Regions from separate parts of the Spirillospora sp. CA-108201 genome, predicted to be linked through region 1. Evidence: riboswitches for the same ligand, from Rfam matches in the RefSeq annotation. Region 1 holds a riboswitch; the other holds the start of a gene.
The links. Region 1 has a riboswitch for glycine ahead of gcvT (glycine cleavage system aminomethyltransferase GcvT). Riboswitches for the same ligand answer to the same signal wherever they lie in the genome.
Positions count from the first base shown of each region.

Region 2: linked by a shared signal. The riboswitch ahead of gcvP (aminomethyl-transferring glycine dehydrogenase) and the one ahead of gcvT (glycine cleavage system aminomethyltransferase GcvT) in region 1 are both predicted to bind glycine.

Region 1 covers NZ_JBNJNE010000001.1:7,762,966-7,777,890, forward strand. The annotation lists gene ACQEU6_RS37345 (sensor histidine kinase) at 13-1,680, shown strand; gene ACQEU6_RS37350 (response regulator) at 1,677-2,348, shown strand; gene ACQEU6_RS37355 (hypothetical protein) at 2,397-2,558, shown strand; gene ACQEU6_RS37360 (thiolase family protein) at 2,939-4,102, shown strand; gene ACQEU6_RS37365 (winged helix-turn-helix transcriptional regulator) at 4,301-4,744, shown strand; gene ACQEU6_RS37370 (MerR family transcriptional regulator) at 4,789-5,190, opposite strand; gene ACQEU6_RS37375 (SDR family NAD(P)-dependent oxidoreductase) at 5,240-5,989, opposite strand; gene ACQEU6_RS37380 (hypothetical protein) at 6,025-6,336, opposite strand; partial or broken gene ACQEU6_RS37385 (DUF1348 family protein) at 6,364-6,576, shown strand; gene ACQEU6_RS37390 (L-serine ammonia-lyase) at 6,640-8,013, opposite strand; gene glyA (serine hydroxymethyltransferase) at 8,069-9,325, opposite strand; gene gcvH (glycine cleavage system protein GcvH) at 9,322-9,711, opposite strand; gene gcvT (glycine cleavage system aminomethyltransferase GcvT) at 9,785-10,879, opposite strand; glycine riboswitch at 10,953-11,042, opposite strand; glycine riboswitch at 11,047-11,142, opposite strand; gene ACQEU6_RS37410 (hypothetical protein) at 11,479-11,787, opposite strand; gene ACQEU6_RS37415 (M50 family metallopeptidase) at 12,045-13,343, shown strand; gene cds1 (L-cysteine desulfhydrase Cds1) at 13,333-14,433, opposite strand; gene ACQEU6_RS37425 (hypothetical protein) at 14,432-14,925, shown strand, end outside.
Region 2 covers NZ_JBNJNE010000001.1:1,657,685-1,672,609, forward strand. The annotation lists gene ACQEU6_RS08150 (TetR/AcrR family transcriptional regulator C-terminal domain-containing protein) at 1-370, shown strand, start outside; gene ACQEU6_RS08155 (LutC/YkgG family protein) at 357-998, opposite strand; gene ACQEU6_RS08160 (lactate utilization protein B) at 995-2,470, opposite strand; gene ACQEU6_RS08165 ((Fe-S)-binding protein) at 2,467-3,195, opposite strand; gene ACQEU6_RS08170 (DUF5999 family protein) at 3,475-3,678, shown strand; gene ACQEU6_RS08175 (alpha/beta hydrolase family protein) at 3,777-4,394, opposite strand; gene ACQEU6_RS08180 (PPOX class F420-dependent oxidoreductase) at 4,446-4,871, shown strand; gene ACQEU6_RS08185 (tetratricopeptide repeat protein) at 4,994-6,109, opposite strand; gene gcvP (aminomethyl-transferring glycine dehydrogenase) at 6,618-9,485, opposite strand; glycine riboswitch at 9,544-9,655, opposite strand; glycine riboswitch at 9,656-9,750, opposite strand; gene ACQEU6_RS08195 (hypothetical protein) at 10,023-11,021, shown strand; gene ACQEU6_RS08200 (lysylphosphatidylglycerol synthase transmembrane domain-containing protein) at 11,021-12,496, shown strand; gene ACQEU6_RS08205 (MerR family transcriptional regulator) at 12,507-13,112, opposite strand; gene ACQEU6_RS08210 (bifunctional nuclease family protein) at 13,451-13,921, opposite strand; gene ftsR (transcriptional regulator FtsR) at 14,064-14,795, opposite strand; gene ACQEU6_RS08220 (double zinc ribbon and FHA domain-containing protein) at 14,835-14,925, opposite strand, start outside.

The DNA.
Region 1 (14,925 bases):
AGGAGGGGCGGAGTGCGTCCTCGATGGGCGGCGCCGGGGCGCTGGAGCCTGGCCCGGCAGCTCCTCGTGCTCCAGGCGGCGATCGTCGGGCTCCTCGTGGCGGCCGGCGCGTCGCTGGCCTTCCTGGACTCCGGCCGCGCCGTCGACGACGGCGCGACCCAGACGGTCTCGGCGGTCGCGGCGAGCATCGCCGACGCCCCGACCGTCCGGGCCGCGCTCGCCGACCCGGCCCCGAGCCGCCTCCTCCAGCCGTACGCCGAACGCGTCCGGCACGACACCGGCGTCGACTTCATCACGATCATGAGCCCGGCCGGGATCCGCTACACGCATCCGAACCCGGCGCGCATCGGCGGGACGTTCGTCGGCAACACCGCCCCCGCGCTCGCCGGGCGGACGTTCACCGAGACCTACACCGGCACGCTCGGGCCGTCCGTGCGCACCGTCGCCCCCGTCTTCGGCGACGACCACCGCGTGGTCGCCCTGGTCGCGGTCGGCATCACGGTCAAGGCGATCTCGGCCGAGCTCCGCCGGCGCCTGCTGGCCCTCGGCGCCGTCGCCGCGGGCGTCCTCGCCGTCGGGATGGCCGGCAGCTACCTCGTCTCCGCGCGCCTCCGCCGCCAGACCCGCGGCGCCGCCCCCGACGAGCTGCGCGGCATGTTCGAGTACTACGAGGCGATCCTGCACGCCGTCCGCGAGGGCCTCCTCATCCTCGACCGCACGGGCCGCGTCGTCCTCTGCAACGACGCCGCCAGGCACCTCCTCGACCTCGACGCGCCCGAGGCCGCACCCCCGCCCCGCCGGTCGTCCGCGGGGGAGCTGCGGGGGGTGGACGTCGCGGAGCTCGGGTTGCCGGAGGAGCTGGTGGCGACGCTGGTGTCGGGCGAGCGGCGGGCGGACGAGATCCATGTGGGGGACACGCGGGTGCTCGTGGTGAACACCTCGCCCGTCCGGTCCCGGGGCCGGGTGATGGGCAACGTCGTCACGCTCCGGGACCACACCGAGCTCCAGGCGCTGACCGGCGAGCTGGACACGGTGCGCGGGTTCGCCGAGTCGCTGCGCTCGCAGGCGCACGAGGCCGCGAACCGCCTGCACACGGTGGTGTCGCTGGTGGAGCTGGGCCGTCCCGGGCAGGCCGTGGAGTTCGCGACCGCCGAGCTGGCGAGCGCGCAGCGGCTCACCGACCGGGTCGTCGGCTCGGTCGGGGAGCCGGTGCTGGCCGCGCTGCTGCTCGGCAAGTCCGCCGAGGCGGCGGAGCGCGGCGTGGAGCTCGTGATCGGCGAGGACACCGTCATCGGGGGCGGGGTCGAGCCGCGCGACCTGGTCACGATCCTCGGGAACCTCATCGACAACGCGGTCGACGCCGCCATCGAGGGCGCCGCCGACCGGCCGCCGCGCGTCGGCGTCGGCGCCCGCGTGGAGGACGGGGCGCTCGTGCTGGAGGTGTCCGACAGCGGGCGGGGCGTGGACCCGTCCGCCGTGCCCGCGATGTTCCGGCGCGGCTGGACGACGAAGACCTCCGGCGGCCCGGTCGGCCACGGCCTCGGCCTCGCCCTGGTCGGCCAGGCCGTCCGCCGCAACGGCGGCGACGTGCGGGTGAGCGCGGGGGGCGCCGGCGGCGGTGCGCTCTTCACCGTGCGGTTGCCCGTGCGGGGGACCGGGGCCGGGGGCGGTGAGCTGTGATCAGGGTGCTGGTGGTCGAGGACGACCCGGTGGCGGCGGAGGCGCACCGGACCTATGTCGAGCGGGTCGCCGGGTTCAGCGTCGCCGGGGTCGTGCACTCGGGGGCGGACGCGCTGCGGTTCTGCGAGCGCACGCAGGTCGACGTCGTCCTGCTGGACTTCTACCTGCCGGACACGCACGGCCTCACCGTCTGCCGCGCGCTGCGCGCCGGGGGACGGGACGTGGACGTCATCGCCGTGACGTCCGCGCGGGACCTGGCGGTGATCCGCACCGCCGTGGCGGTCGGCATCGTCCAGTACCTGCTGAAGCCGTTCACGTTCGCGTCGCTGCGCGACAAGCTCGTCCGGTATGCGCGGTTCCGGGAGCAGGCGGTGGGCTCGGGGGAGGTCAGCGGCCAGGCGGACGTGGACGGGATGCTCGCCACCCTGCGGACCCCCGACCACCACGCGCTGCCCAAGGGAATGAGCGGGGAGACGCTCCAGGCCGTGACCGGCGTGCTGGCGTCGGCCGCCGACGGCCTGTCCGCCGCCGCTGCCGCCGATCTCACGGGGGTCTCGCGGGTCACCGCGCGCCGGTACCTGGAGTACCTGGCGGAGAACGGGCTGGCCGACCGCCGGCCCCACTACGGCCAGGTCGGCCGTCCTGAGGTGCGCTTCTATCCCCTCTAGACGGGGTAGTTATGGACCGACAGTTGGAACGACATCGGGGGAGTTGTCGTGAACGACAAGCCTGGCAAGCCCGGGAAGCCCACGGGCAAGGCGGAGTCCGAACCGGAGCGCGAGAAGAGGCCGCGCCGCGGCGAGGAGGACACGGGCAAGGGGCCGAAGCGCAAACCGGGCGACGCCGCGCGCAAGATGCGGGAGATGTACAAGGGGTAGACGGTCGCGCCGGGACGGCGGCCCCGATGCTTGACGGCGGTTTGGGCTCCCATTTTGGGTCTATGTCGGCTTTTGGGGCTAACGTCCAAAGAGAACGTGACGTCGAGGAGATCGAGGAGGCACGCTTGTCCGACCGACGACATTCGGGCGGCTCCACCGAGGGGCTCTTCGACGCATGGAGGGTAAAGACGGACCACGGCATGGGCCCCTCCCGCTGAGCGGCCCGAAGACCCGGGGGCAGTGGTGATCGGCCACGGCCCCCGGGTTTTTCGCGTGCTTGGTTGTGTAATCCAACTCACTGCGGCCGCGGATTGTGCCCACCGGCTCGCCGTGCCGATACTGGCCGGAGTGAGTTGGAAAACACAACGGAGGTGGGGTCCATGCGGGACGCGGTGATCGTGGAGGCGGTGCGCACGCCGCTGGGCAAGGGCAGGGCGAACGGGGCCCTGCACGGCGACCACCCGGCCGACCTGCTGGCGCGGACGCTGGCGGTCCTGGTCGAGCGGGCGGGCGTCGACCCGGCGGCCGTGGACGACGTGATCGGCGGCGTCGTCACCCAGGCCGGCGACCAGGCGCTCAACATCACCCGCACCGCCGTCCTCGCCGCGGGGTTCCCCGAGAGCGTCCCGGCCATGACGGTCGACCGCCAGTGCGGCTCGTCCCAGCAGGCCCTGCACATCGCGGCGCAGGGCGTGCAGAGCGGCGCCTACGACATCGCCGTCGCGTGCGGCGTCGAGTCGATGTCGCGGGTGCCGATGGGGTCGAGCGTCCTGCCGGGCAGCGACCCGTTCGGGACGCTGCTCCCCGAGCGCTACCCGGGCGGCCTCGTCGGCCAGGGCATCAGCGCCGAGCTGATCGCCGCCCGCTGGGACCTGCCGCGGGAGGAGCTCGACGCCTACGCCGGCGAGTCCCACCGCCGCGCCGCCGAGGCGTGGAAGAACGGCGAGTTCGACCGGGAGGTCGCCTGGACGGGGCAGCGGGACGAGACCGTCCGCCCGGGGACGTCGCCGGAGATCCTCGCCGGTCTGAGGCCCGCCTACCACGACGAGCGCATGGCCGAGCGGTTCCCCGAGATCGGCTGGAAGATCACCGCGGGCAACGCCTCCCCGGTCAACGACGGCGCCGCGGCCGTCCTGGTCATGGGCGCCGACGTCGCCGCGCGGCTCGGCCTGCGCCCGCGCGCCCGCTTCCACGCCTTCGCCGTCACCGGCGACGACCCCCTGCTGATGCTCACCGCGATCATCCCCGCGACGGCGAAGGTGCTGGAGCGCGCCGGCCTGACCCTGGACGACATCGACCTGTTCGAGGTGAACGAGGCGTTCGCCCCGGTCGTCCTCGCATGGGCGCGCGAGACCGGCGCCGACCTCGCGCGCGTCAACGTGCGGGGCGGCGCGATCGCGATCGGCCACCCGCTCGGCGCGAGCGGCGCCCGCCTGATGACGACGCTGCTGCACGCCCTGGAGGACCGCGGCGGCCGGTACGGCCTGCAGACCATGTGCGAGGCGGGCGGCCTGGCCAACGCCACCGTCGTGGAGCGGCTCTGACGGGCGGTCCGGCTGTGTTTCAGAGTCCCGGCCCACTTCGCTCGCCTGGCGGCTCGCTACGCGACCGGGCCTGGGCGAACGCGGCATCGCTTCGCGATCCGCCCGGCTCCGCTCGCCTCCGGCTTCGCTCCACCGGCCAGGTCACGCGTTCGCGTGCCTTGCCCAGGCCACTTCGAGACAGGCTTTAGGCTTCCCGGTATGCCGAAGGACGCCGACCCGCGCGAGTGCTCGATCGCCGACACCCTGGACCTGGTCGGCGAGCGCTGGAGCCTGCTGGCGATCCGGGAGCTGAGCTACGGCGTGCGGCGCTTCGACCAGATCGTCCGCAACACGGGCGCGTCCCGCGACATCCTCACCGTCCGCCTCCGCAAGCTGGAGGCGAACGGCATCATCCGCCGCGAGCGCTACAGCGACCACCCGGCGCGCTACGAGTACCGCCTCACACCGGCGGGCGTGGAGCTGTGCGACGTCCTGCTCGTGCTGATGGCCTGGGGCGACCGGCACCTGCACCCGGACGACCCGCCCGTCCGCTGGCGCCACTCCTGCGGCGAGGCGGTCGCCCCCCAGGTCGTCTGCCGCCACTGCGGCGACGAGGCCCGTCAGGGCGCCCACTCCCCGACCGGCCGAGGCGCCCGCCCCTGACCCTGCCCGCCGACCCGGCCCGCAACGCGCGGCCGGGGGAGCGGTCAGCGCTCGGATTCGCCGGAAAATTCGCGTCGGCGGGCCCGTGCGGAACGGTCCTCGGCCGCCCGCGCCAGGGCGGTGGCCAGGCGGTCGCGGGCGTCGGTCTGGGCGGCGATGCGGGCGTCGAGGACGGCGAGGCGGTCGTGGGCTATCCGGAGGCCCCGCTCGGACGGCGGCGAGGCCGCCACGTCGCCGTCCAGGCAGACGGAGAAGGCGCGCACGTCGTCGAGGGTGAGGCCGACGGCGAGCAGTTCGCGGATGTTGCGGACCCGGACGGCCGCGCCCTCGTCGTAGACCCGGTACCCGTTCGCCGCCCGGCGGGACGCGATCAGGCCCGCCTCCTCGTAGTGCCGCAGCGCGCGCGGCGTCGTCCCGGTGATCCGCGCCAGCTCGCCGATCCGCACCGCCACCACCTCCGCCCCCAGTCCTACCAGGCGCCGGGTGCGCCGGCGCTCAGGCGACCACCGCGCCCCCGTCCACCGCGAGGACGACCCCGGTGACGAACGCGGCTTCGGGCGAGGCCAGCCGCGTGATCGCCCACGCGACCTCCTCGGGGCGCCCGACGCGCCCGAGCGGGGTGTGCTCGATCTGCCACCGCCGGAGCGCCGCCAGGCGCTCGGGGGACAGGCCCTGGTGCTCGCCGATCGGGGTGGCGATCGCGCCGGGCGCCACCGCGGCCACCCGGATGCCGCGGGGCGCGAGCTCCACCGCCCAGCCGCGGGTGAGCGTCTCCAGCGCCGACTTCGTGGCGGCGTAGAACGCGTTTCCCGGCCAGCCCCGCTGCCCGACGGACGTGCTGACGTTGACGACCACCCCGCCGCCGTCCAGCGCGGGCAGCGCCGCCTGGGTCAGCAGGACGGGCGCCACCAGGTTCGTCGCGAGCTGCGGGGCGATCGAGTCCGGAGCGAGGGCCTCCAGCGTTCCGCTCCGGACGACCGCCGCGTTGTTGACCAGCACGTCCAGCCGTCCGTGCGCCTCCGTCACCCTGCGCACGATCTCGGCGGCGGCGCCGTCGCCGGTGACGTCGGCGGCGAGCGGCTCGATGCCGGGACGGCCCCGCGCGGTCTCGGCCAGCGGCCCGGGTCGCCGTCCGACGGCCACCACCCGGGCCCCCTCGGCCGCGAACATGCGCGCCGTCGCGCGTCCGATGCCGGTTCCCGCGCCGGTGACCAGAACGACCCTGTCCGGTGAGTTCGTCTCCATGGCGCAAGCTTGGAACCCTGCCGCCAACGGCAGGGTCAAACCCGGCCGGTCCTGTCCAGGAGGAGCCGGGCGCCGGTCCGGGCGCGGTCGGCGGCGGTGGGGTCGCCGTGGATGCCGGCGAGGACGATGGCGCCCTCGGCGAGCAGGTGGACGGGTTCGGCGGCGGACGCGTCGACGGGGGAGACCAGGGCGACGACCTGGTCGTGGAAGGCCTGCTTGTGGGCGCGGACCGCGTCCGCGACCGCCGGGGAGGACGAGCCGAGCTCCCCGTGGACGTTGACCCAGGCGCAGCCGCGGAAGCCGGGCTCGGCGAACCACGCGCCGAGCCAGTCGAACAGGGCGAGCACGCGCCGCCGGGGGTCGGGCTCCGCGAGAACCGCATGGCCGTCCGGTTCCAGTACGAGTGGCACGACGCAGGCGGGCAGTGGTGGCGCAGCTACGGCAACGAGCTGTGGGAGTTCGACGAGCGCGGCCTGATGCGGCGGCGGGAGGCGAGCATCGACGACGTCGCGATCGGCGAGGCCGACCGGCGCATCCACGGCCCGCGCCCCGAAGACGAGCACGGCCTCGACATCCCGCTCCGCTGACCTCCCCGCCGCCCGGAAGGACGGAGGCCGGCGACCCTGCCGACGCAGGCCCGAGCGTGGTGCTCAGCACTCGATGACGTTGACGGCGAGGCCGCCGCGGGAGGTCTCCTTGTACTTGTCGAGCATGTCGCGGCCGGTGTCGCGCATGGTCTTGATGGCCTTGTCGAGAGAGACGAAGTGGCGGCCGTCGCCGCGCAGGGAGATCCGGGCGGCGCTGATCGCCTTCACGGCGCCGACGGCGTTGCGCTCGATACAGGGGACCTGGACCAGGCCGCCGACGGGATCGCAGGTCAGGCCGAGATTGTGCTCGATGCCGATCTCGGCGGCGTTCTCCACCTGCTCGGGCGTGCCGCCGAGGACCTCGGTGAGCCCGGCGGCGGCCATCGAGCAGGCCGAGCCGACCTCGCCCTGGCAGCCGACCTCGGCGCCGGAGATGGAGGCGTTCTGCTTGAACAGCACGCCGATCGCCCCGGCGGTCAGCAGGAACCGCACGACGCCCTCGTCGTCCCGGCCGGGGATGAACCGGTCGTAGTAGTGCAGGACAGCCGGGATGATGCCCGCGGCGCCGTTCGTCGGGGCGGTGACGATGCGCCCGCCCGCGGCGTTCTCCTCGTTGACGGCGAGGGCGAACAGGGTGATCCAGTCCATCGCGTGGAGCGGGTCGGACGCCTTCTCGGCGGAGAGCTGGCGGTGCAGCTGGGGGGCGCGGCGGCGCACCTTGAGCCCGCCCGGCAGGAGGCCCTCGCGGGTGCAGCCCCGGGTGACGCAGGCCCGCATGACCTGCCAGAGTTCGAGCAGGCCGTCGTGGATCTCCGCGGAGCCGCGGCCGAACGCCTTCTCGTTCTCCAGCATCAGCGCGGAGATCGACAGGCCCGTCTCCCGGCAGCGTTCGAGCAGCTCGGCGGCCGTGTCGAACGGGTACGGCAGGACGGTGTCGTCGGGCTTGATGCGGTCGGCGCCGGTGGCGTTCTCGTCCAGGATGAAGCCGCCGCCCACCGAGTAGTACACCTTGGCGCGCAGCTCCTCGCCGGAGGCGTCCAGGGCGGTGAAGCGCATCCCGTTGGGGTGGCCGGGCAGCGACACCTTGCGTTCGAAGACCAGGTGCTCGTTGACGACGAACGGCACGTCGTGGTCGCCGAACAGGCGCAGGGCCCCGCGCTCGCGGACGGCGGCGAGCCGCTCGTCCACCCGGTCGACGTCCACGAGCTCGGGCTTGTCGCCCTCAAGGCCGAGGATGACGGCCTTGTCGGAGCCGTGGCCCTTGCCGGTGAGACCGAGCGACCCGTAGAGGGTCACGGTGACGGACGCGGTCTTCTCCAGCAGGCCGTCGTGCCGCAGGCCCCGGGCGAACCGGTGCGCCGCGGCCATCGGCCCGCCCGTGTGGGACGACGACGGACCGATGCCGATCTTGAAAAGGTCGAAAACGCTGATGGCCATGGCTACCTCGTTGCGGCCGCGCTCCCTCCCCGCGAGGGGAGGGAGCGCCGGAACGTCACAGGTTCGGGTACAGGGGATGCCTGTCGGCCAGCGCCTTCACCCGGGCGGCGAGCGCGTCCCGGTCGAAGGACGGCTGCAGTGCGAGCGCGATCACGTCCGCGACCTCGGCGAAGTCCGCGGCGGTGAAGCCGCGGGTCGCGAGGGCCGGGGTGCCGATCCGCAGGCCGGAGGTGACCATCGGCGGGCGCGGGTCGTTCGGCACCGCGTTGCGGTTCACCGTGATGCCGATGTCGTGCAGGCGGTCCTCGGCGTCCCGGCCGGTGAGCTCGGAGTCCACCAGGTCGACCAGCACGAGGTGGACGTCCGTCCCGCCGGTCAGCACCCTGACGCCGGCCTTGGCGGAGTCCTCGGCGAGCAGGCGCTCGGCGAGCAGCTTCGCGCCTTCCACGGTCGCCGCCTGCCGGGCCCGGAACTCCTCCGACGCGGCGATCTTCAGGGCGACGGCCTTGGCGGCGATCACGTGCTCCAGCGGGCCGCCCTGCATGCCGGGGAACACCGCGGAGTTGATCTTCTTGCCGTACTCCTCGCGGGCGAGGATCAGCCCGCCGCGCGGGCCGCCGAGCGTCTTGTGCGTCGTGGTCGTCACGATGTCGGCGTGCGGGACGGGCGAGGGGTGCAGCCCCGCCGCGACCAGGCCCGCGAAGTGCGCCATGTCGACCATGAGCAGCGCCCCGACCGAGTCGGCGACCCGCCGGAACGCCGCGAAGTCGAGCTGCCGCGGGTACGCCGACCAGCCCGCGACGATCATCTTCGGCCGGTGCTCGGCCGCGAGCGAGGCCACCTCGTCCATGTCGACCAGGCCGTCCTCGGCGCGGACGTGGTACGGCACCACGTTCAGCACCTTGCCGGAATAGTTGAGCCGCATCCCGTGCGTGAGGTGCCCGCCGTGCGCGAGGTCGAGGCCGAGGATCGTGTCGCCGTGCTGGAGCAGCGCGAAGTAGACCGCCGTGTTCGCCTGCGCGCCGCTGTGCGGCTGGACGTTCGCGTGCTCGGCGCCGAACAGGGCCTTGGCCCGGTCGATGGCGAGCTGCTCGGTGACGTCCACGAACTCGCAGCCGCCGTAGTACCGGCGGCCCGGGTACCCCTCGGCGTACTTGTTCGTCAGGACCGAGCCCTGCGCCTCCAGCACCGAGACGGGCGCGAAGTTCTCCGACGCGATCATCTCCAGGGTGCCCTGCTGGCGGCGCAGCTCCGCGGCGACGGCCTCGGCGACCTCCGGATCGGCCGTCGCGAGGGAGTCGTTCAGGCTCATGATTCCTCGATCAGCTTGTCGTAGGCGGCGGAGTCGAGCAGGTCGCCCGGCTCCTGCGAGATCCGCACCTTGAAGATCCAGCCCTCGCCGTACGGGTCGTCGTTGATGACCTTCGGCTCGTCCACCACCGCGCTGTTGATCGCGGTGATCTCGCCGCTGACGGGGGAGTAGAGGTCGCTGACCGACTTGGTCGACTCCACCTCGCCGCACGGCTCGCCCGCCTCGACGGCGTCGCCCTCCGACGGCTGCAGCTCGATGTAGACGATCTCACCGAGGGCGTCGGCGGCGTGCGCGGTGATGCCGACCGTGACGATGCCGTCCTCGCCGCCGAGGCCCGACACCCACTCGTGCTCCTCGCTGTAGCGGAGCTCCTCCGGAACGCTCACGATCACTTCTCTCTTTCCACCGTGGGGGCGCGCCCCCACACCGCCGGACAACTTGTTCAGGAACGCTTGCAGATCAGGGACGCTTGTAGAACGGCAGGGCCACCACGTCCACCGGCTCCCGCCGGCCGCGGACGTCCACCGCGAGGCCGGCCTCCTCGACGCCGCTGTCGAGGTACGCCATCGCGATCGGCGTGCCCAGTGTGGGCGACGGGGCGCCGCTCGTCACGATTCCGCACGGCGCGCCGCCGGACGTGACGACCTGGTACCCCTTGCGAGGCGCGCGACGCCCCCGCGCGACCAGTCCCACGAGCCTACGGCCCGGCGGGGTCTGCGCCTGAGCCGCCAGGGCCGACTTCCCCACGAAATCGACAGCTTTGTCCAGCTTGACCACCCGGCCGAGGCCCGCCTCGAACGGCGTCGTCTCGGCCGTCAACTCGTTCCCGTACAGCGGCATCCCCGCCTCCAGGCGCAGCGTGTCGCGAGCCGACAGCCCCGCCGGGACGACCCCCTCCACCGCGGCGAGCGCCCCCCACAACCGGACCGCGTCGGACGCGTCCACGAACAGCTCGAACCCGTCCTCGCCCGTGTACCCCGTGCGGGCGACCAGCGCGTCCACGCCCGCGACCCGCCCCGCCAGGATCGCGTAGTACTTCAGACCGGCCAGCGGCGCGTCCGTGAACCCCTCGAGAATCCCCTGGGAACGCGGGCCCTGCAGCGCGATCAGCGCGTAGGAGCCGGACCGGTCGTCCACCGCGGCCTCGAACCCCGCGGCCCGCTCGACCAGCGCCTCCCGGACCACCGCCGCGTTCGCGGCGTTCGCCACCACCATCCACGTCTCGTCCGCGAGCCGGTAGACGATCAGGTCGTCCAGGACGCCGCCGTCCGGCCCGCAGATCATCGTGTAGCGGGCCTTGCCCACCGGCATCGGCGACAGGTTGCCGACCAGCGCGAAGTCCAGCGCCGCCCCCGCCCCCGGACCCGAAAGGAAGATCTCCCCCATGTGCGACAGGTCGAACAGCCCCGCGCCCGTGCGGACCGCCCGGTGCTCGGCGGTCTCGCTCGCGTAGCGCAGCGGCATCAGATGGCCGGCGAAGTCGACGAGGTTCGCGCCGAGGTCCTCATGGACGTCGTGCAGCGGCGTCTTCTTCGCGGTCGGATCGGCGGACATGGGCTCGGCTCCTTCGTCACGGGCGCGCATGGTCCATCGTCCCACTCGCGCACCGGGCGTATCGGTGCCTCCCCCTCTGTCATCGGCGCCTGAGAGCTTCACCCGCCGCGGCACGGCGGGCTTTCACCTTCGGCGGGGGACAGGAGTCCCCGCTTTCCAGAGGTCGCCTGGCCCGTGCGGTCCGTGGGCCTGAGAGGTTCCGGGGAGGATTTGCTCCTTCGGCGCCCCCCACCGGCTGCGAGGGACTCTCCCGCACGGGATCATCAGCTGTCGCAGAAGGCTAGCAGTGTTCATTGCGTTTCCCCAGGGTCGAGGCCTTGGGGGCCTCGACCCTGGGGAAACGCGTGCGATCGCTGCATCGCTCCGGCTCGCCTTGCGGCTCGCTTCGCGATCAGATCCTTGCTTCGCTCGGATCTGCCTTCGGACGCGATCGCGGCCCCCGCGTTGTCACGGGGCTTAGGCGGCGGCTGAGGTGGCTTCGTCAGACGGTTGCTGCTGGGGGTCCTGTTTCCGTCCATCCGCATGCGGCTGGTCCCGGCCGTTGCGCTCCGTGTTCGTGTGGCGGTGTCCCGCGCTCGGCTCTGCGCTGGCGGAGGCTGTCAGTTGGGGGGTGCGGACATGGACTTCACGCAGGTTTGCAGGGCCGCCCTGATTTTCTGCAGTTCGTCGGGGGCGGGGGTTCTCGTGGGGTTGGGGGTCGGCATCTGGACGCCCTGCTTGTGCATGCAGTCGTTGAAGGCCTTGACCGCCTTCGACTGGGCCGGGGGGAGCGGCGGCGTCTCGGTGGTCCTGCCGGGCCTGGGGGTGGACGGGGCCGTCGTCGCGGCGGTCGGGGCCTGGGGTGACGACGCGCTCGCCGGCTTGCCGTCGTCGCAGCCGGCCAGGGCCAGGGGCAGGATCAGCGCCATTGCCGCTATGTGACCGCGCTTCAAGGGAACCTCCGTGGGGCGGGTGGGGGCCATGATGCGGCGTCGGCCCTCCCCTTGGATACGGGTTCTCGTGCCAAGGAAGCGCGGCCGGGTTAGCACCGCGCATCAAAGTGGCTTAAGGCGTGTGCCGCTTCTCCGTTCGCCTCAACCGGATCGCGGGCCGTAACGTACTCTGAACTGGTTGTCGGAGATCACCCCCGGGCTCGCGGGGTGCACGGACCCGGAGGGCACGCCGCATGGTCTACTACCTGGCTGGAGCGTTGATCCTCTTCTTCGGCCTGCTGGTCTCCATCGCACTGCACGAGCTCGGGCACTTCTCCTTCGCCAAGCTGTTCAAGGTGCGGACCACGCAGTTCATGGTCGGGTTCGGGCCCACCATGTGGTCGAGGCGCAAGGGCGAGACCGAGTACGGCGTCAAGTGGATCCCGCTCGGCGGCTACATCCGCATGATCGGCATGCTGCCGCCGCGCAAGGGCGACGCGCCCGGGCAGGTGCGGCGGATCAGCACCGGGCCGTGGCAGGGGCTGATCGAGTCCGCGCGCGGGGCCTCGCTGGAGGAGGTCGGGCCCGGCGACGGCGACCGCGTGTTCTACGCCAAGAAGTGGTGGCAGAAGCTGCTCATCATGTTCGGCGGGCCCGCGATGAACCTGCTGCTGTCGGTGATGTTCTTCGCGATCCTGCTGATGGGCATCGGCACCAGCCAGCCGCAGCCGGTGATCAAGGAGGTGGCCGAGTGCATGGTGCCGGCCAGCGCCAAGGTCGCCGCGTGCCCGGCGAACGCGGCGCCGACGCCCGCGCGGCAGGTCGGGCTCCAGGCCGGCGACCGGATCACGGCGTTCGACGGCAAGAAGATCGACGACTACGGGCAGCTGCAGGTGCTGATCCGCGAGGACGGCGGCAGGACCGTCCCGATGACCGTCCGGCGGGACGGCAGGGACGTGCGGCTGAACGTGCCCATCACCCGCAACCAGATGTACGACCTCAAGGACGAGGAAAAGGTCGTCAACGTCGGGTTCCTCGGCATCACGCCGTCCAGCGCGATCGAGCGGCAGGGGCCGGGCGCGGTCGCGAGCACGATGGGCGACCTGACCGGGCGCACCGTCGGCGCGCTGGTGCGGATGCCGCAGAAGATGGTCGGCGTGTGGAACGCGGCCTTCGGCGGCGACGAGCGCGACCCGAACGGGCCGATCGGCGTCGTCGGCGTCAGCCGGATCGGCGGCGAGGTCGCCGCGTCCGACGACTTCACCGGCACGCAGAAGGTCTCCTTCTTCGTGATGCTGCTCGGCTCGCTGAACCTCGCGGTCGGGCTGTTCAACCTCATCCCGCTGCTGCCGCTGGACGGCGGGCACATCGCCGGCGCGCTGCTGGAAGCGGTCAAGAAGGCGTTCGCCCGGATCTTCCGCAGGCCCGACCCGGGCTACGTGGACGTCGCCAAGGCGCTGCCGGTGACGTACGTGATGGCGGTCGTCCTGATCGTCATGGGCGGCCTGCTGATCTACGCCGACCTGTTCAACCCGATCCGCGTCACGGGGTGACGTCCGGCATCGCGCCGGTCTTCAGGAAGCCGTCCAGCGCGGCCACGTAGGGGCCGATGTCGAGGCCCTGGTCCGCCAGCCACGCGTCCGACCCGTAGGTGCCCGCGTAGCGCTCGGCGCCGTCGCAGATGAGCGTGACGACGCTGCCGCGCTCCCCGCGGGCCCGCATCTGGGCGATCAGTTCGGCGGCGCCCCACATGTTCGTGCCGGTCGAGCCGCCGACGCTGCGGCCGCTGACCCCGCTCGTCCAGCGCATCGCCGCGACGGACGCCGCGTCCGGCACCCGGATCATCCGGTCGATCACCGTGGGCAGGAACGACGGCTCGACGCGGGGGCGGCCGATGCCCTCGATCCGCGAGCCCGCCGCGGTGCGGGCGGGGTCACCGTCGGCGAACGAGCCGTGGAACGCCGACCCCTCCGGGTCGACGACCGCGAGCCGCGTCTGGAACCGCTGGTAGCGGGCGTACCGGCCGATGGTCGCGGACGTCCCGCCGGTGCCGGCGCCGACCACGATCCAGGACGGCTCGGGGAACCGCTCCAGCCGCATCTGCTCGAAGATCGACTCGGCGATGTTGTTGTTGCCGCGCCAGTCCGTCGCCCGCTCGGCGAAGGTGAACTGGTCCATGAAGTGGCCGCCGCACTCGGCCGCGAGCCGCCGCGACTCCTCGTAGATCGCCGACGGGTCGGCCACCAGATGGCAGCGGCCGCCGTGGAACTCGATGAGCTGGATCTTCTCCGGGCTGGTGGTGGCCGGCATGACCGCGACGAACGGCAGGCCGAGCAGCCGCGCGAAGTACGCCTCCGACACCGCGGTCGACCCGCTGGACGCCTCGATGATCGTCGTGTCCCGGCGGATCCAGCCGTTGGCCAGCCCGTAGAGGAACAGCGACCGCGCGAGCCGGTGCTTCAGTGAACCCGTGGGGTGGACCGACTCGTCCTTCAGGTAGAGGTCGATGCCCCACTCGGGCGGCAGCGGGAACACGTGCAGGTGCGTGTCGGCGCTGCGGTTGGCGTCGGCGTCCACGAGCCGGATCGCCTCGGCGATCCATGCCCGGTATCCGGGATCGCAGCGGTCCACGATGCGGCTCATGACGGATCTCTCCTTGATCGTCGGCAGGGGTCCCACGATATCCGCGCATGTCACGGTGCATCATTGGGAGGGCGGGGGGCAGATGATCCAGATGTTCGACGAACGCATCGTGGCCACCGGGCGGCTGCCGCTGTTCGGCTTCTTCGTCGCGTTCATGATCACTTTCGTGCTGACGCGGGTGAACGTCCGGCTGATCCGCGCGGACGTGCGCTGGTGGTTCCGGAACGTGAAGGCCGGCGACGTGCACATCCACCACGTCGTGTTCGGCGTGGTGCTGATGCTGATGGGCGGCGTGGCGAGCCTCGCCGTCCCGGACGCCTACGTCGGCCTCGACCTCGCGGCGGCGGCGGTGTTCGGGATGGGCTCGGCCCTCGTCCTGGACGAGTTCGCGCTGATCCTGCACCTCAGCGACGTCTACTGGACGGAGAAGGGCCGCGCGTCCGTCGACGCCGTGTTCGTCGCCATGGCGGTGACCGGGCTGCTGCTGCTCGG
Region 2 (14,925 bases), 6.1 Mb from region 1:
CTCCGGCCGCTGGCAGGACGTCCTGGGGGCGTGGGCGGGGGGCTACCGCGAGCGCCTGCTGGCCCACGCGGGCGTCCTCCCCCTCGTCGTCACGCGCCGCAACCCCGCCGCGCTCACCGACACCCTCGCGTCGCTGCGGGAGGTGCTGCGCCGCGGCGGCGTCGCCGAGGACGCCGCGGCCGTCGCCGCGCACACCCTCCTCGGCTACGTGATCGGTCACGCGGCCCTGGAGGTGCGCGGCACCGCGCAGGAGGGCGCCGCCGCCCGGACCGCCGCCGGCGAGGGCGCGGTCGACTGGGACGCCCGCTTCCGGGCGGGCCTCGGCGTCGTCCTCGGCGGCGTGCGCCAGGACCCGGTCAGTCCTCGATGAGGATGATCTCCAGGTGGCGGGGGCCGTGGGCGCCCTCGACCCGCGCCGCCTCGATGCCGTGGGTGGCGGACGGCCCGCTGATCCACGTCAGCGGCCGCGCCGGGTCGAGCCGTCCGACCGCCTCCGGGACCGTTCCGACGATCTGGTCGGCGTGCACCACGCACAGGTGGTAGCCGGGGACGAGGGTGAGCGCCCGCCTCCCCTGCGCCCGGCCCCCGTCCAGGACCACCGTGCCCGTCTGCGCGACGGCGACCGCGCAGCCGGTGACGACGCCGTCCGAGGCGGCGAGGGTGTCGAGGTCGACCGCCGGCGCGTCGGCCAGCGCCCGCACGCCGTCCAGCTCGGCGAGCCACCCGAAGGGCAGGTCGGCCGGCACGACGATCTGCTTGGCCTCCCGCCCCCACAGCGCGGCCGCCACGGCCGTGCCCGCCTCGTCCGCGCCGACGTGCCGGACCGCCGCGCGGTTGTCGGCGACCCGCTCGGTGAACAGCGCGAGGACGTCGGCCCTGGTCTCGGCGTCGGCCGCGGCGAGCCGCCGGGCGTAGCCGCGCGGCACCGGCGGGCGGGCGCCGCGCGCCCCGCCGACCGCCTCGCGGACCCGGCGCAGCACCTCATCGCGCGAGCTCATGCCCGCGTCCTGTCCCACCAGCCGCGGAAGCTCTCGTCCGGCGGCGCGGGAAGGTCGCGCGCCTCGGTCCACTTGCCGAGCAGGCCGGGCAGGCGGCGGATCCGCCCGCCGCGCGACAGCAGCCGCGCCCACCGGGCCCCCCGCCGCACCGCCGCCTCGTGGCGGCGCGGATCGCCCATCGTCCAGGCGAGGCCGCGCATCAGCGCCATCTCGGGCGACGGGACGGGACGCCGCCGGCGCGACTCGACCACCTTCCCCCGCAGGTGCACCAGCACGTCCGGGATGTCGATCTTCACGGGGCAGACGTCGGCGCAGGCGCCGCAGAGCGTGGACGCGTAGGGCAGCGAGGCGTCGGCGGCGCTCTCCACCCCGCGCGTCAGCGGGGTGAGCACCGCGCCGATCGGGCCGGGGTGGACGGGCCCGTAGGGGCGCCCGCCCGTCCGCTCGTAGACGGGGCAGACGTTGAGGCACGCGGAGCAGCGGATGCAGCGCAGCGCGGCGCGGCCGACCTCGTCGGCGAGGGCGCGGGTGCGGCCGTTGTCGAGCAGGACGAGGTGGAAGTCGCGCGGCCCGTCGCCCGGCGTCACGCCCGTCCAGGACGAGACGTACGGGGTCATCCGGTCACCGGTCGACGAGCGCGGAAGGAGCTGAAGGAACACCTCCATGTCATCCCATGTCGGGACGACCTTGTCGATGCCGGCGACGCTGATCAGCGTCTCGGGGAGCGTCAGGCACATCCGCGCGTTGCCCTCGGACTCCAGCAGGACCAGGGTGCCGGTCTCGGCCACCAGGAAGTTCGCGCCGGTGACCGCGACGCGGGCGCGCAGGAAACGGTCGCGCAGATGGGCGCGGGCGGCGCCGGCCAGCGCCTCGGGATCGTCGGCCAGGCCGGGCCCGGCGGCCGGGACCGCGCGCCGGAACAGCTCGGCGATCTCCGCGCGGTCGCGGTGCGCGGCCGGGGACAGCAGGTGCGACGGCGCGTCCTCGCCGAGCTGCACGGCCATCTCGGCGACGCCGGTCTCGCGGACGGTCACCCCCGCGCGGGCCAGCGCGTCGTTCAGGCCGATCTCCCGCGTCGTCGCGGACGCGGCCTTGACGACCTCCCCGGCGCCCGTCGCGCGGACCAGCCCGGTGACGACGCGGCGCGCCTCCGCCGCGTCCGCCGCCCAGTGCACGGTGCCGCCGGCCTCGGTGACGGCCCGCTCCAGCTCCTCCAGGTGGACGTCGAGGTCGAGCAGCGCGCCGTCCCCGATGGCGCGCCCGGCCTCGCGCAGGTCCTCCCAGTCGGCGGTCTCGGCCGCCGCGGCGGCCTCCCGCCCCCGCAGCGCGGCCGTCGCGCCGCGCAGGTTGCGCCGCAGCCGGGTGTCGGCCAGTTCCGGCCGCGCGGCGGCGGCGAACTTCGGCCGCGGCGCCGGGACGGGCCCGCTCCCTCCCGGGGAGGAGGGCGTCGTCCCCGGGGAGGAGCCCGTCACGCGGGCCCCGTCGCCGCGAGGATCTCGGCCAGGTGCATCGTCCGGACGCCGCCGCGCAGCCGCGACAGCGCGCCGCCGATGTGGGCCAGGCACGAGTCGTCGACCGCGCAGACCACGTCGGCGCCGGTGTCGCGGACGTGCCTGACCTTGTCGGCCACCATCGCGACGGACACGTCGGAGTTCTTCATCGCGAACGCGCCGCCGAACCCGCAGCACTCCTCGGCGGACGGCAGCCCCACCAGGTCCAGGCCGCGCACCGCTCGCAGCAGCCGCGCCGGCCGGTCGCCGACGCCGAGGGCCCGCAGGGACCGGCAGGACGGGTGGTAGGTCACCCGGTGCGGGAAGTAGGCGCCGACGTCGGTGACCCCGAGGACGTCGACGAGGAACTCCGTCAGCTCGTAGACGGCGAGGCTCTCGGCCGCGCGCGCCAGGCCGGGGTCGCGGGCCGTCCGGGCGATCTTCGGGTAGTCGTCGCGGACGGTCGCGGCGCACGACGCCGACGGCGCCACCACGACCTCGCAGCCCTCGAACGCGGCGGCGTGGGAGCGGGCGAGCCCGGCGGCCTCGCGGTGGTAGCCGGCCGTCCAGTGGAACTGGCCGCAGCAGGTCTGCCCCGGCGGGAACGCCACCTCGTGCCCGAGCCGCTCCAGCAGCACGGTCACGGCCTTCGCGGTGCCGGGGAACAGCACGTCGTCGAAGCACGCCACGGACAGCGCGACCCGCACCGGCCTCACTCCCCCAACCCCTGCAAAGCCCGTTCCCCCGCCGAACATCGTAGGGGTTTCAGGCTCCGGCGGCGTGTCGTTCTTCGTCCGTTATCGCGCGGGAGGGACGCTACTGCATGGCACCCCGGAGTGGGAGGGATCACACCCGACCGGTACTCCGGTACCAATGGACAACCGTCCCAACGGGCTATGGCCGGTGGGGGCGAACCACACCACACTGGGGTGCGTCAGAACAGGAAAGCACCACGACCGACCAGTAGTTGAGACCGGAGGCACGCCATGTGCCCGCACCAGCCGCCTTGTCCCTCCCACGACGCACCCGACCGCGACGCCGCCCGCACGCTCGCCTCACACCCCGAGCAGGGGTGGAGCCTGCTGTGCAACGGGGTCGTGCTGTTCGAGGACACCGGTGAGCTGCTGCCCGACGGGGGAGTCATCGCGCCGCACCGGCCGACGGACGCGCAGGCGACGTCCGCCGCTTGAGCGGGTCTCCACGGGGGACTAGTTCAAACGGGTGATCATCCTCGGGGGCACGCCCACCGACCATCGGCCCCTGGGCCCGCACCGGGCCCGGAGCCTTCCTACTCACGGCCCGTCCGCACCGGACGGGCCGTCCATCGTCTCAGCCACGGCTCCACCTCCCGGCCGACCGCCGCGGGGTCCTTGTCGAGGGCGTGCCGCTCCCCCGGCAGGACCGCGACCCGCGCCGCGTCCGCCGGGTCGGGCACGCCGAACGGGTCCCGGTCGCCGTTGACGACGAGGACCTCGACCCCCGCCGACCGCAGTTCCTCCACCCGGGTCTTCTCCGGCCTGCCCGGCGGGTGCAGCGGGAACGCCAGCGCCACCACGCCCGCCGCCCCCGCGGCGGCCGCCGTCCGGCACGCCACCCGCGCCCCGTTGCTCCGGCCGCCCTGCACCAGCGGGACGTCCCCGAACCTCTCGCGCAGCACCGCGACGATCTCCAGCCACGCCTCGTCCTGCTTGGCCGCCGGGCCGGGCGCCCGCCGCCCGGCGAGCCGGAACGGCTGCGTCACCCGCGCGACGGCGCCGCCGAGCCGCAGCGCCTCCGCCCGCACCGCCAGCAGGTCGGCGGCCTCCACTCCCCCGTTCGACCCGTGCGTCAGCACCAGCAGGAGCGCCGGGTCGTCCACCTCGTCCAGCACCACCTCTGCGGGCCCGTGCGCCGTCGCGACCTTCATGTGACTCACGGTAGCGGCAGGCGCGGACGGGTCGTGCGGCAGACTGGGTCCATGGAGACGATGAGCGACAGCGAGTGGCGCGCGTTCGCCATGGAGGGCACCCGCACCGGCAAGGCCGCCGTCACCCGCAAGGACGGCTCGCCGCACGTGACGCCGATCTGGTTCGTCCTCGACGGCGACGACCTGCTGTTCAACACGGGGCACCGCAGCGTCAAGGGCCGCGTCCTCGCCCGCGACCCGCGCCTGTCCGTCTGCGTCGACGACCAGACGCCGCCGTACTCGTACGTGCTGATCCAGGCCGAGGCGTCCCTCGTCGAGGACCTGGACGAGGTGCTCCGCTGGGCGACCGTCATCGGCGGCCGCTACATGGGCGCGGACCGGGCCGAGGAGTTCGGGCGGCGCAACGCCGTCCCCACCGAGTACCTCGTCCGCGCCCGCATCACCAAGGTGATCGCCGAGCGCGCCATCGCCGGCTAGTAGGGCCCGTCTCGAAGTGGCCCAGGCCACGCGCGCAAACGCGACGCCGCGTTCGCCCCGGCCCGGTCACGTGGCGAGCCGCCAGGCGAGCGAGGTGGGCCGGGACTGTGAAACACGGCCGGCTAGCCTTCGGTCCAGTCCGGGACGGCCGTGCCCGTCGCCAGGCGGAACCGCTCGGCGAAGCTCTCGTGCAGCAGGGGGCCCCACGCGTAGCCGGCCGGCACCCGCACCGCCCGGCCGAGGGTTTCGCGGGCGTCGTCCGTCCGGCGCTCGGCGTACCGGACGCCGAGCAGCGCGTACATGTGGTCGAGGGCGCCGAACGCCTCGCCGGCGAGCGCGGGGAGGGTGCCGTCCGACACGGCGTGCTCCACGACGGGCTCCCACCACAGGTCGCCGTCGCCCTCGTCGTCGGCGTCGCCGAACTCGCGGCGCAGCCGCGCCCGCACCTGCCCCGCGGTGCCGGGCTCGGCGAGCCCGCGCCGCCACACCTCGCTCGCCTCGGCGCCCCGGCCGCGCAGCGGCAGCGTCCGCGCCAGCAGTTCGGTGGCGAGCGGCCCGACCTCCGGGTCGGACGGCTCCTCCTCCAGCGCCGCGCCGAACGCGCCGATCGCCTGGTCGAGGTAGGAGATGCCCAGCGCGACGGCGAGCCGCCCGTGCGCGTACGGGTCGGCGCCCCGGTCGATCAGCTTGAGCCCGGCGGTCAGGACCCGCTGGGCCCGGGCGGGCTCGTCGCGCTCCAGCAGCCGCTGGGCCAGGTCGTGCGCGGCGGGCGGCCCGTACTCGGCGTCCCCGGTCGCGATCACCGCCTCCCAGTGGTCGCGGGCGGCGTCGAAGTCGCCGGCGTCGTCGGCGATCCGGGCGAGGGCCAGGTGGGCGGGCGGCAGGTAGGCGGGGTTGCCGAAGTCGACCACGACCCGCCAGGCGGGCGCCGCCCGCTCGTGCTCGCCGGCCCGCTCGTGGGTGAGCGCCAGGTGGTAGGCGGCGCGCGGCCCGTACTCGGGGTCGGCGGTGGCGATCGCGGCCCGGTCGGCCTCCCTGGCGCGCTCCACGTGCCCGGCGTCGTCCAGGACGACCGCCAGCCCGAGCGCCGCCCGCGCCCGGAAAGGGGTGTCGCCCAGCGCGAGCACCCTCTCGAACAGCAGCGCGGCCCGCTCCGCCTCACCGCTCTCGGCGAGGCCGCGGGCCTCGTCGCACAGTCGCGCCGCGTCGTCGGATACCGCGTCCGGAGACTCGATCATCGCTCTTCTGCCCTCTGGGGGTCGGGGTCCGCAAAGAGCGTAGCGATCCACCCCCCGCCCCGTCCCGCCCCGACACCCCGAAAACCGAACCATGATCACAAATCCATCGCCGGAGCCACCCGCGGCATCGCCGAACGCCCGATCCGCCAACCCGAACCAATGCGAGCGCCCGCCAACCCGCGCCCTCAGCGCGGGCGACACCCTCGCACCAAAGGCGACGCCCCCAACCGCAAGCGCCACAAGCCCTCGCGATCACCCGCGTCCGCAGGCACGCCCGGCAGCACCCACTACTGCAACGACCTCAGCCCGCTGGGCAACCCCGCGACAACCCGAGGCCCGCGATCGCGTCCGAAGGCAGGTTCGAGCTTGCGAGAACCTGATCGCGCAGCGAGCCCCTGGGCGAGCCGGAGCGATGCCAGCGATCGCCCGCAGTTCTCGACGATGGAGGGCCCCCAGGCCCGAAGAAGGAGGGCACTGCCATAGGCACAGCAGGAGGAGATAAAAGAATCTACTCGTACGCTTCGGGGGGCGGGCAGGAGCAGACGAGGTTGCGGTCGCCGTAGGCCTGGTCGATGCGACGGACGGGCGGCCAGTACTTGTTCTCCCGGAGGGACGGGAGGGGGTAGGCGGCCTCCTCGCGGGTGTAGGCGTGCTTCCAGTCGTCGGAGACGAGGCAGGCGGCGGTGTGGGGGGCGTTCTTGAGGGGGTTGTCCTCGGCGTCGTAGCCTCCGTCGGCGACGCGCTGGATCTCCCGGCGGATCTCGATCATGGCTTCGCAGAACCGGTCGAGCTCGGCGAGGTCCTCGGACTCGGTGGGCTCGATCATCAGGGTGCCGGCGACGGGGAACGACAGGGTCGGGGCGTGGAAGCCGTAGTCGATGAGGCGCTTGGCGACGTCCTCGGCGGTGATCCCCGTCTCCTTGGTGATCTTGCGGAGGTCGGCGATGCACTCGTGCGCAACGAGGCCGTCGCGGCCGGTGTAGAGGATCGGGTAGTGCGGGGCGAGGCGGGCGGCGAGGTAGTTGGCGCCGATGATGGCGCCCTCGGTGGCGGCGCGCAGGCCGTCCGGGCCCATCATCGCGATGTAGGCCCAGGAGATCGGCAGAATGCCCGCCGATCCCCACGGGGCGGCGGAGATCGGGCCGACGCCGGTGCCGGGGCCGGCCTCCTCGCGGAGCGGGTGGTTGGGCAGGAACGGGGCCAGGTGCTCGCGGACGCCGATCGGGCCGACGCCGGGGCCGCCGCCGCCGTGCGGGATGCAGAACGTCTTGTGCAGGTTGAGGTGGGAGACGTCCGACCCGAACTCGCCGGGGCGGGCCAGGCCGACGAGCGCGTTGAGGTTGGCGCCGTCGACGTAGACCTGGCCGCCGGCGTCGTGCACGGCCGCGCAGACCTCGGTGATCGTCTCCTCGAAGACGCCGTGCGTGGACGGGTAGGTCACCATGATCGCCGCGAGCCGGTCGCCGTGCTCGCCGAGCTTGGCGCGCAGGTCGCCGAGGTCGACGTTGCCGCCCTCGTCGCACTTCACGACGACGACCCGCATCCCGGCCATGACGGCGCTGGCGGCGTTGGTGCCGTGCGCCGAGGACGGGATCAGGCAGACGTCGCGGTGCTCCTCGCCGCGGGAGGCGTGGTAGCCGCGGATGGCGAGCAGCCCGGCCAGTTCGCCCTGGGAGCCGGCGTTCGGCTGGACGGAGACCTTCGCGTACCCGGTGATCTCGGCGAGGAAGCCCTCCAGCTCGCCGATCAGCTCGACGTAGCCGGCGGCCTGGTCGAGCGGCGCGAACGGGTGGAGGTCCGCGAACTGCGGCCAGGTGATCGGCTCCATCTCGGCGGTCGCGTTCAGCTTCATCGTGCAGGAGCCGAGCGGGATCATGGAGCGGTCGAGCGCGATGTCCTTGTCCTGGAGCCTGCGCAGGTAGCGCAGCATCGCGGTCTCGGAGCGGTGCGCGTGGAAGACGGGGTGGGTCAGGTAGGGGCTCTCGCGGCGCAGGGCGTCCGGGAACGCCTCGGGGACCTCGCCGGGCACGGCGGCGCCGAACGCCTCCAGCACGGCCGCGACGTGCTCGGGCCGCGTCGTCTCGTCGCAGGCGGCCGCGACGTGGTCGGGCCCGTCCGGGCGCAGGTTGATCCCGCGCTCGCGGGCGGCCTCGACGACCGCGGCGGCGCGGCCGGGCACGCGGGCCAGGACGGTGTCGAAGAACGAGTCGTGCACGACCTCGACGCCGGCGGCGCGCAGCCCCGCGGCGATCTCGGCGGCGCGGCGGTGCGTCCGCTGCGCGATCGCCGCCAGCCCCTCGGGGCCGTGGTAGACGGCGTACATGCTCGCCATCACGGCGAGCAGGACCTGGGCGGTGCAGATGTTGCTGGTGGCCTTCTCGCGGCGGATGTGCTGCTCGCGGGTCTGCAGCGCCAGCCGGTAGGCGGTGGCGCCGTCGGCGTCGACGGACACGCCGACGAGCCGTCCGGGGAGCTGGCGCTGGATGCCCTCACCGACCGCCATGTAGCCGGCGTGCGGGCCGCCGAACCCGTAGGGGACGCCGAACCGCTGCGCGGAGCCCACCGCGATGTCGGCGCCGCACTCGCCCGGGGGGCGCAGCAGCGTCAGCGCGAGCAGGTCGGCGGCGACGACGGCCTTGGCACCGCGCTCGTGGGCCTGCGCGATGACCGGCTCCAGGTCGCGGACGGCGCCGGACGCGCCGGGGTACTGCAGCAGCACGCCGAAGAAGTCGCCGGCGGGGAGGCCGCCGGACAGGTCGGCGATGACGACCTCGATGCCGAGCGGGATCGCGCGGGTCCGGACGACCTCGATCGTCTGCGGGAGGGTGTCGATGTCGACGAGGAACGTCCCGGGCTCCCTGCGCCTGGAGACGCGGTGGGCGAGGGCCATGGCCTCGGCGGCGGCGGTGCCCTCGTCCAGCATGGAGGCGTTGGCGACGGGCAGTCCGGTCAGGTCGCCCACGACCGTCTGGAAGTTCAGCAGGGCTTCGAGGCGCCCCTGGGAGATCTCGGGCTGGTAGGGCGTGTAGGCGGTGTACCAGCCCGGGTTCTCCAGCACGTTCCTCATGATCACCCCGGGCGTGGTCGTCCCGTGGTAGCCGAGCCCGATCATGGACGTGAGGACGGTGCTGCGGGACGCCAGCTCGCGGAGCCGGTCCAGCGCGGCGGTCTCGCTCAGCGCGGGCGGCAGGTCCAGGGGCCGGGACGTGCGGATCGCGGCGGGGACCGCCCTGTCGATCAGAGCCTCGGCGCCGGAGTAGCCGATGGCGGCCAGCATCCTCGCCTGGTCGTCCGGCGAAGGGCCGATGTGCCGGTCGGCGAACGCCGTCCGGGGGTGCTGCGGCGCGGCCACAGGGGCGAAGAACTGGGCGGTCATGGAGGGCCTCCTGGCTGCTGCGGTCGCTCAGGTGCGCCGCCGGCGCGGCCGGCGGCCGGTCTCCCCCTCTGTCATCGGCACCTGAGAGCTTCACCCGCGCGGCGGGGTTTCCCCTTCGGTGAGCCGCCCCTCCCCGCGCGCGGGGACCGACGCCTGCTTTCCAGAGGTGCCTCGCCCGCACGGTCCTTTTGCCTGAGAGGTTCCGGGGAGGTTGCTCCTTCGGCGCCCCACGCTGGCGGCGTGGGGTCTCTCCCGCACAGGGTCGACGGCATGTCCTAGGTCGAACCCTACCCAAAGGTGCGTCCGCGACGTCGTTCCGGCCCGCCGCAAGAGGCCCCGCCCTCCGTCGCCGGCGCTGTACCGGCGAGTACCATGTGCTGACTCACCTGGGCCGCGACGGTCCCGGACCGCACGGGGGGCGGGCGGATGAGGCTGCGGGATGGACGCGCGTCCCGGGGGCGGCCCCGCGACTCGACGGCGCGCCGCCGGGTCTGGGACGCTGATCACGATGGCGGATGGTCAGGGCGGCGGTACGGCGTGACACAGACCCACGACGACGCGGTGCGCCCGGTGCAGGGTGCGGCCGCGGGCGCGACGGTCGACGAGCCCGCGCAGCCGTACCGGATCCGCCGGTCCTCCGACGCCATCCGGTTCGCGGCGTCCGTGGTGGGGCTGGCGGCGGTGATGCTGCTGGTGTCGATCGCGCAGCAGACGACCCACGGCCTGCAGACCGACATCGCGCAGGGCACCGCGCACGCGCCGCGGCTGCTGCTGACGCTGGCGACGCTGGTGTCCAGCTTCGGGGTGCTGGCCGTGCCGGTCGCGTTCGCGATCGAGCGGCTGTTCCACAAGGACGGCATGCGCGTGGCCGTCGCGCTGCTGGCGGCGATGATCGCCTTCGGGATCACGGTGGGCCTGGACGACCTGGTGGTGCGGGCCGCGCCGGGCGGCGTGCTCGACTCGCTGATCTGGGGCGGCACCGAGACCGCGCCGGTGCACACCGACATCGCCCCGGTGATCGCGTTCGTCAGCGCGGTCGGGATGGCGGGCCGCGCCCGCTGGCAGGCCGCGACCTGGACCATGATCGGGCTGGCTGCGCTGACGGGGCTGACCGCGTCCTACGCCTCCGTCGCCGCGCTGGCGGCCACCTACCTGCTCGGCCGCGCCATCGGCCACGGCGCCCTCTACGCGGTCGGGACGCCGAACCCGCGCCCGCCGGGCGCGGCCGTGGTGGCCGCGCTCGAACGGCTCGGGCTGCGCCCGCTGCGGGGGCGCGCCTGGACGGCACGCACGACGCCGACGAGACCCGCCGCTACGGCGTCGCCCTCGCCCCCTCCCCGCGCGGCGCGTACGGCGCCCGGCTCCCGGCGGGACGGGAGCCGCACGGCGACTGGGACGTGGAGGTCCGCGTCCTGGACCGCGACCAGCAGTCCGCCGGCCTGCTCTACCGCGTCTGGCGGCTGCTGCGGCTGCGCGGGGCGACGACGGGGCGGACGCTGCGGTCGCTGCGCCGGTCCCTGGAGCTGGAGTCGCTGATGGCGTACGCGGTGGACGCCGCGGGCGCCCGGACGCCGCGGCTCGTCGGCACCTGCGAGGCCGGCACCGAGGCGGCGCTGCTGGCCTACGAGCACGTCCCGGGGCGGCGGCTCGGGGACGTCCCCGGCGAGGAGATCACCGACGAGCTGCTGACGGACGTGTGGCGGCAGTTCCGGTCGCTGCAGGCGGGTCGGCTCGCGCACCGGAGACTGGAGGGCGAGGCGGTCCTCGTCGGCGACGACGGCCTCGCCTACCTCACCGACCTGCGGTCCGGGGAGACGGCGGCCGGCGACCTGGCGCTGCGCCTGGACCTCGCGCAGCTGCTCACGACGCTGGCACTGCGCACGGGGCCGGAACGGGCGGTGCGGACGGCGGCGCCGGTGCTGGGCGAGGAGGCCCTCGGCGGGGCGGTGCCGCTGCTCCAGCGGGTGGCGCTGTCGCGGGCGACCCGCACCGCGCTGCGGCACAACAAGGACCTGCTCACCCGCATCCGGGAGCAGATCGTCCGGCTGAAGCCGGAGACGGAGGCGCCGCCGGCCAGGCTGGAGCGGTTCCAGCCGCGGACCATCGTCAGCATCGTGGCGCTGTCGGTCGCGGCGTACATCGTCATCCCGCAGGTGACGAGCCTGGACATCGGCCACCTGGCGGCCACGGCGAGCTGGCACTGGGTGGCGGCGGCGCTGGGGGCCGCGGCGCTCACCTACGTGGCCGCCGCGTTCATGCTGATGGGGTTCGTCCCCGAACGGCTGCCGCTGGGGCGGACGGTCCTGGCGCAGCTGGCCGCGTCGTTCGTGAAGCTGGTCGCGCCGGCGGCCGTCGGCGGCGTCGCCGTCAACACGCGCTACCTGCAGCGCTCGGGCGTCCGGCCCGCCCTCGCCGTCGCGAGCGTGGGCGCGTCCCAGCTCGTGGGGCTGGTCACCCACATCCTGCTGCTGGTGCTGTTCGGGTTCCTGACCGGTTCGACGGCGAAGGCGACGCACGACCTCGCCCCGTCCCGGACGATCGTGCTCGCGGTGCTCGGGCTGGGGCTGCTGGCGGGGCTCGCGCTGACGGTGCCGCGGGTGCGGCGGGTGGTCGCCTCGCGGCTGCGGGCCATGTTCTCGGGCGTGGTTCCGCGCCTGGTGGACGTCCTGCAGTCGCCGCGGAAGCTGTCCACCGGCATGGGCGGCACCCTGCTGCTGACGCTGGCGTTCACGCTGTGCCTCGACGCGTCGATCCGGGCGTTCGGCGGTTCGCTGCCGTGGACGACGGTGGTGCTGGTGTTCCTGACCGCGAACGCGGTCGGGTCGGCGGCGCCGACGCCGGGCGGGCTCGGGGCCGTGGAGGGCGCCCTCACGCTGGCGTTGACGATCTCGGGGCTGACGGCGGAGACGGCCACGTCGGCGGTGCTGCTCTACCGGCTCCTGACGCTGTGGCTGCCGGTCCTGCCGGGATGGGGGGCGTTCGCCTTCCTGCAGCGCAAAGAAGCGCTCTGAGGCGTCGGCCTCAGCCGGTGCGGCGGGCGCGCCGCCGGTCGGCCAGTTCGTCGTGGTGGTGTCCGGAGGGGTCGTCGTCGCCGGTGGAGGCGCGTTCAGCGGGCAGTTCCGCCAGACTGCCCTCCACCTCCTGCCACACCCGCCCGAGCGCGATGCCGAACACGCCCTGCCCGCCCTGGAGGAGGTCGACGACCTCGTCGGGAGAGGTGCACTCGTAGACGCTGACGCCGTCGCTCATGAGGGTGATCTGGGCGAGGTCCTGGACGCCGCGGTCGCGCAGGTGGGAGACGGCCGTGCGTATCTGCTGCAGCGAGACGCCGGTGTCCAGGAGCCGCTTGACGACCTTCAGGACCAGGACGTCGCGGAAGCTGTACAGCCGCTGGCTGCCCGATCCCTGCGCCGACCGCACGCTGGGCTCCACCAGCTTGGTGCGGGCCCAGTAGTCGAGTTGCCGATAGGTGATCCCCGCCGCGGCGCACGCCGTCGGGCCGCGGTAGCCGACGTCCTCCGGCGGCGCCGACACCTGGGTGTCGAAGAGCAGGCCCTGCTCTCCGGCACGGCGGGACGCCACGCGCCTGTCGGGGGTCGCCTTGCCCTCGCCGCTGCTCACCGCCACGCGGACCTCCGGCTTCTATCATCCCGCGGCGGCTCGTCAAGGGGGTTTGACGAATTACACCACGGGTGTTCCACCAGCACGGTAGGTGCCGGTCAGGGTGTGGTCAACGTTCATCGTCGGCGCGTCGCATGCCCGGATGAACCGGCTTCACGTGGGCAAACTGCGCACCTTCGCCACCCACGCAGTCCATACCCCGATGGTTCCCCCGCAAAAACCGCCAGGTCCGGCGCAATGGGCGACCATTCGCCCCATGGCATGAACTCGCACTCCAGAGTGACATACACCACGGCACCACCCACCCATCCGCAGGCGGGCGCGCGGGCAGGAGGGCAGAACAGCTAGCCGGCGCGGCCGAAGTCCTCCGGGGAGATCGTGTCGAGGAACTCGCGGAACTTCTCGACCTCGTCCTCCTGCTCGTCGGGGATGGCGACGCCGGCCTCCTCCAGGACGTCCTCGCTGGCGAAGATCGTGGCGCCGGTGCGCAGCGCGAGGGCGATGGAGTCGGACGGGCGCGCGCTCACCTCGACGCCGTTGGAGAAGACGAGGTCGGCGAAGAAGATCCCTTCGCGCAGCGCGGTGATGTTGACGGTGCGGAGCTGGACGCTCAGCGCGTCCAGCACGTCGCGGAACAGGTCGTGGGTGAGGGGCCGGGCGGGCAGCACCCCCTGCTGGGCGAAGGCGATCGCGGTCGCTTCGACCGCCCCGATCCAGATGGGCAGGTAGCGATCGCCCTCTGTCTCCTTCAACAGGACGATCGGCTGATTGGAGGGCATCTCGACCCGGACGCCGACGACCTCCATCTGCTTCACTGCGGCTCCCTGCTGGTTCTCGCTGTCTCGATCACCACGTGCAGCGGATCGATTCCTGACCGAACCATGTAGCCAACGTACACCCAGGCTCGGACAGCTCGCGGCGCACGGGGGGCGGCAAAATCCTCCACCGGCCGCGTGATCAGTGGTCGAGGCTCTCGCGCAGACCCGCGGCGACCAGCGCGGCGTGCAGCCGCACCGACAGCGCGGCGATCTCCCGCGCGGTCTCGGCCGCCTGCTCGTGCGCGCCGCTGCTGCGGCGGCGCAGCTGCGGCGCGACCATCTGCTCGATCAGGCCGACCTGCCGGTCGGCGGCGGCCTTGACGGCGCGCAGGTGCCGGACCTCGAAGCCGAACTCGCCGAGCGCGGCGGCCACGCGCGCGATGTTCAGCGCCTCGCCCTCGTAGTGGGCGCCGGTCCGGCGGACGAGGCCGTACTCCTCCAGGCGGGCGAGAAGGGCCTCGTCGATCCCGGCGCCGTCCAGGAGCTGGCGGCGCGTGAGCCGCACGGCGGGGTCCGGAGCGGTCGTGTCGGCGGCCACGAGCGTGCGCGGGCGCCGGCGGTCGGGCTCGGGCGGGCCGGTCCGGCGCGCGCCGAGCGGCGGGGCGCTCTCACCCCGGTCGCGCGCCTCCAGGTGCTGCCTGATGACGCGAAGCGGCATGTAGTGGTCGCGCTGCGCGGTGAGGACGTACCGCAGCCGCTCGACGTCGGCCTCGCCGAACTTGCGGTAACCGGAGGGGCTGCGCTCCGGTTCGACGAGTCCCTCGGACTCCAGGAAGCGGATCTTGGAGATGGTGATGTCGGGGAACTCGGGCCTGAGCAGCCCGAGGACGTCCCCGATCGTCATCGGGGACCGGGCCGGCTCCGCGCTCAAGGGCCCTCCCATCGTTCGCCGCGTCCTCGCCGCGTTCCGTCAGCCGTGGGCCGGGTTGGTCAGGAAGACCAGCCGGAACTTGCCGATCTGGACCTCGTCGCCGCCCGACAGCCCGGCCTGGTCGATCCGC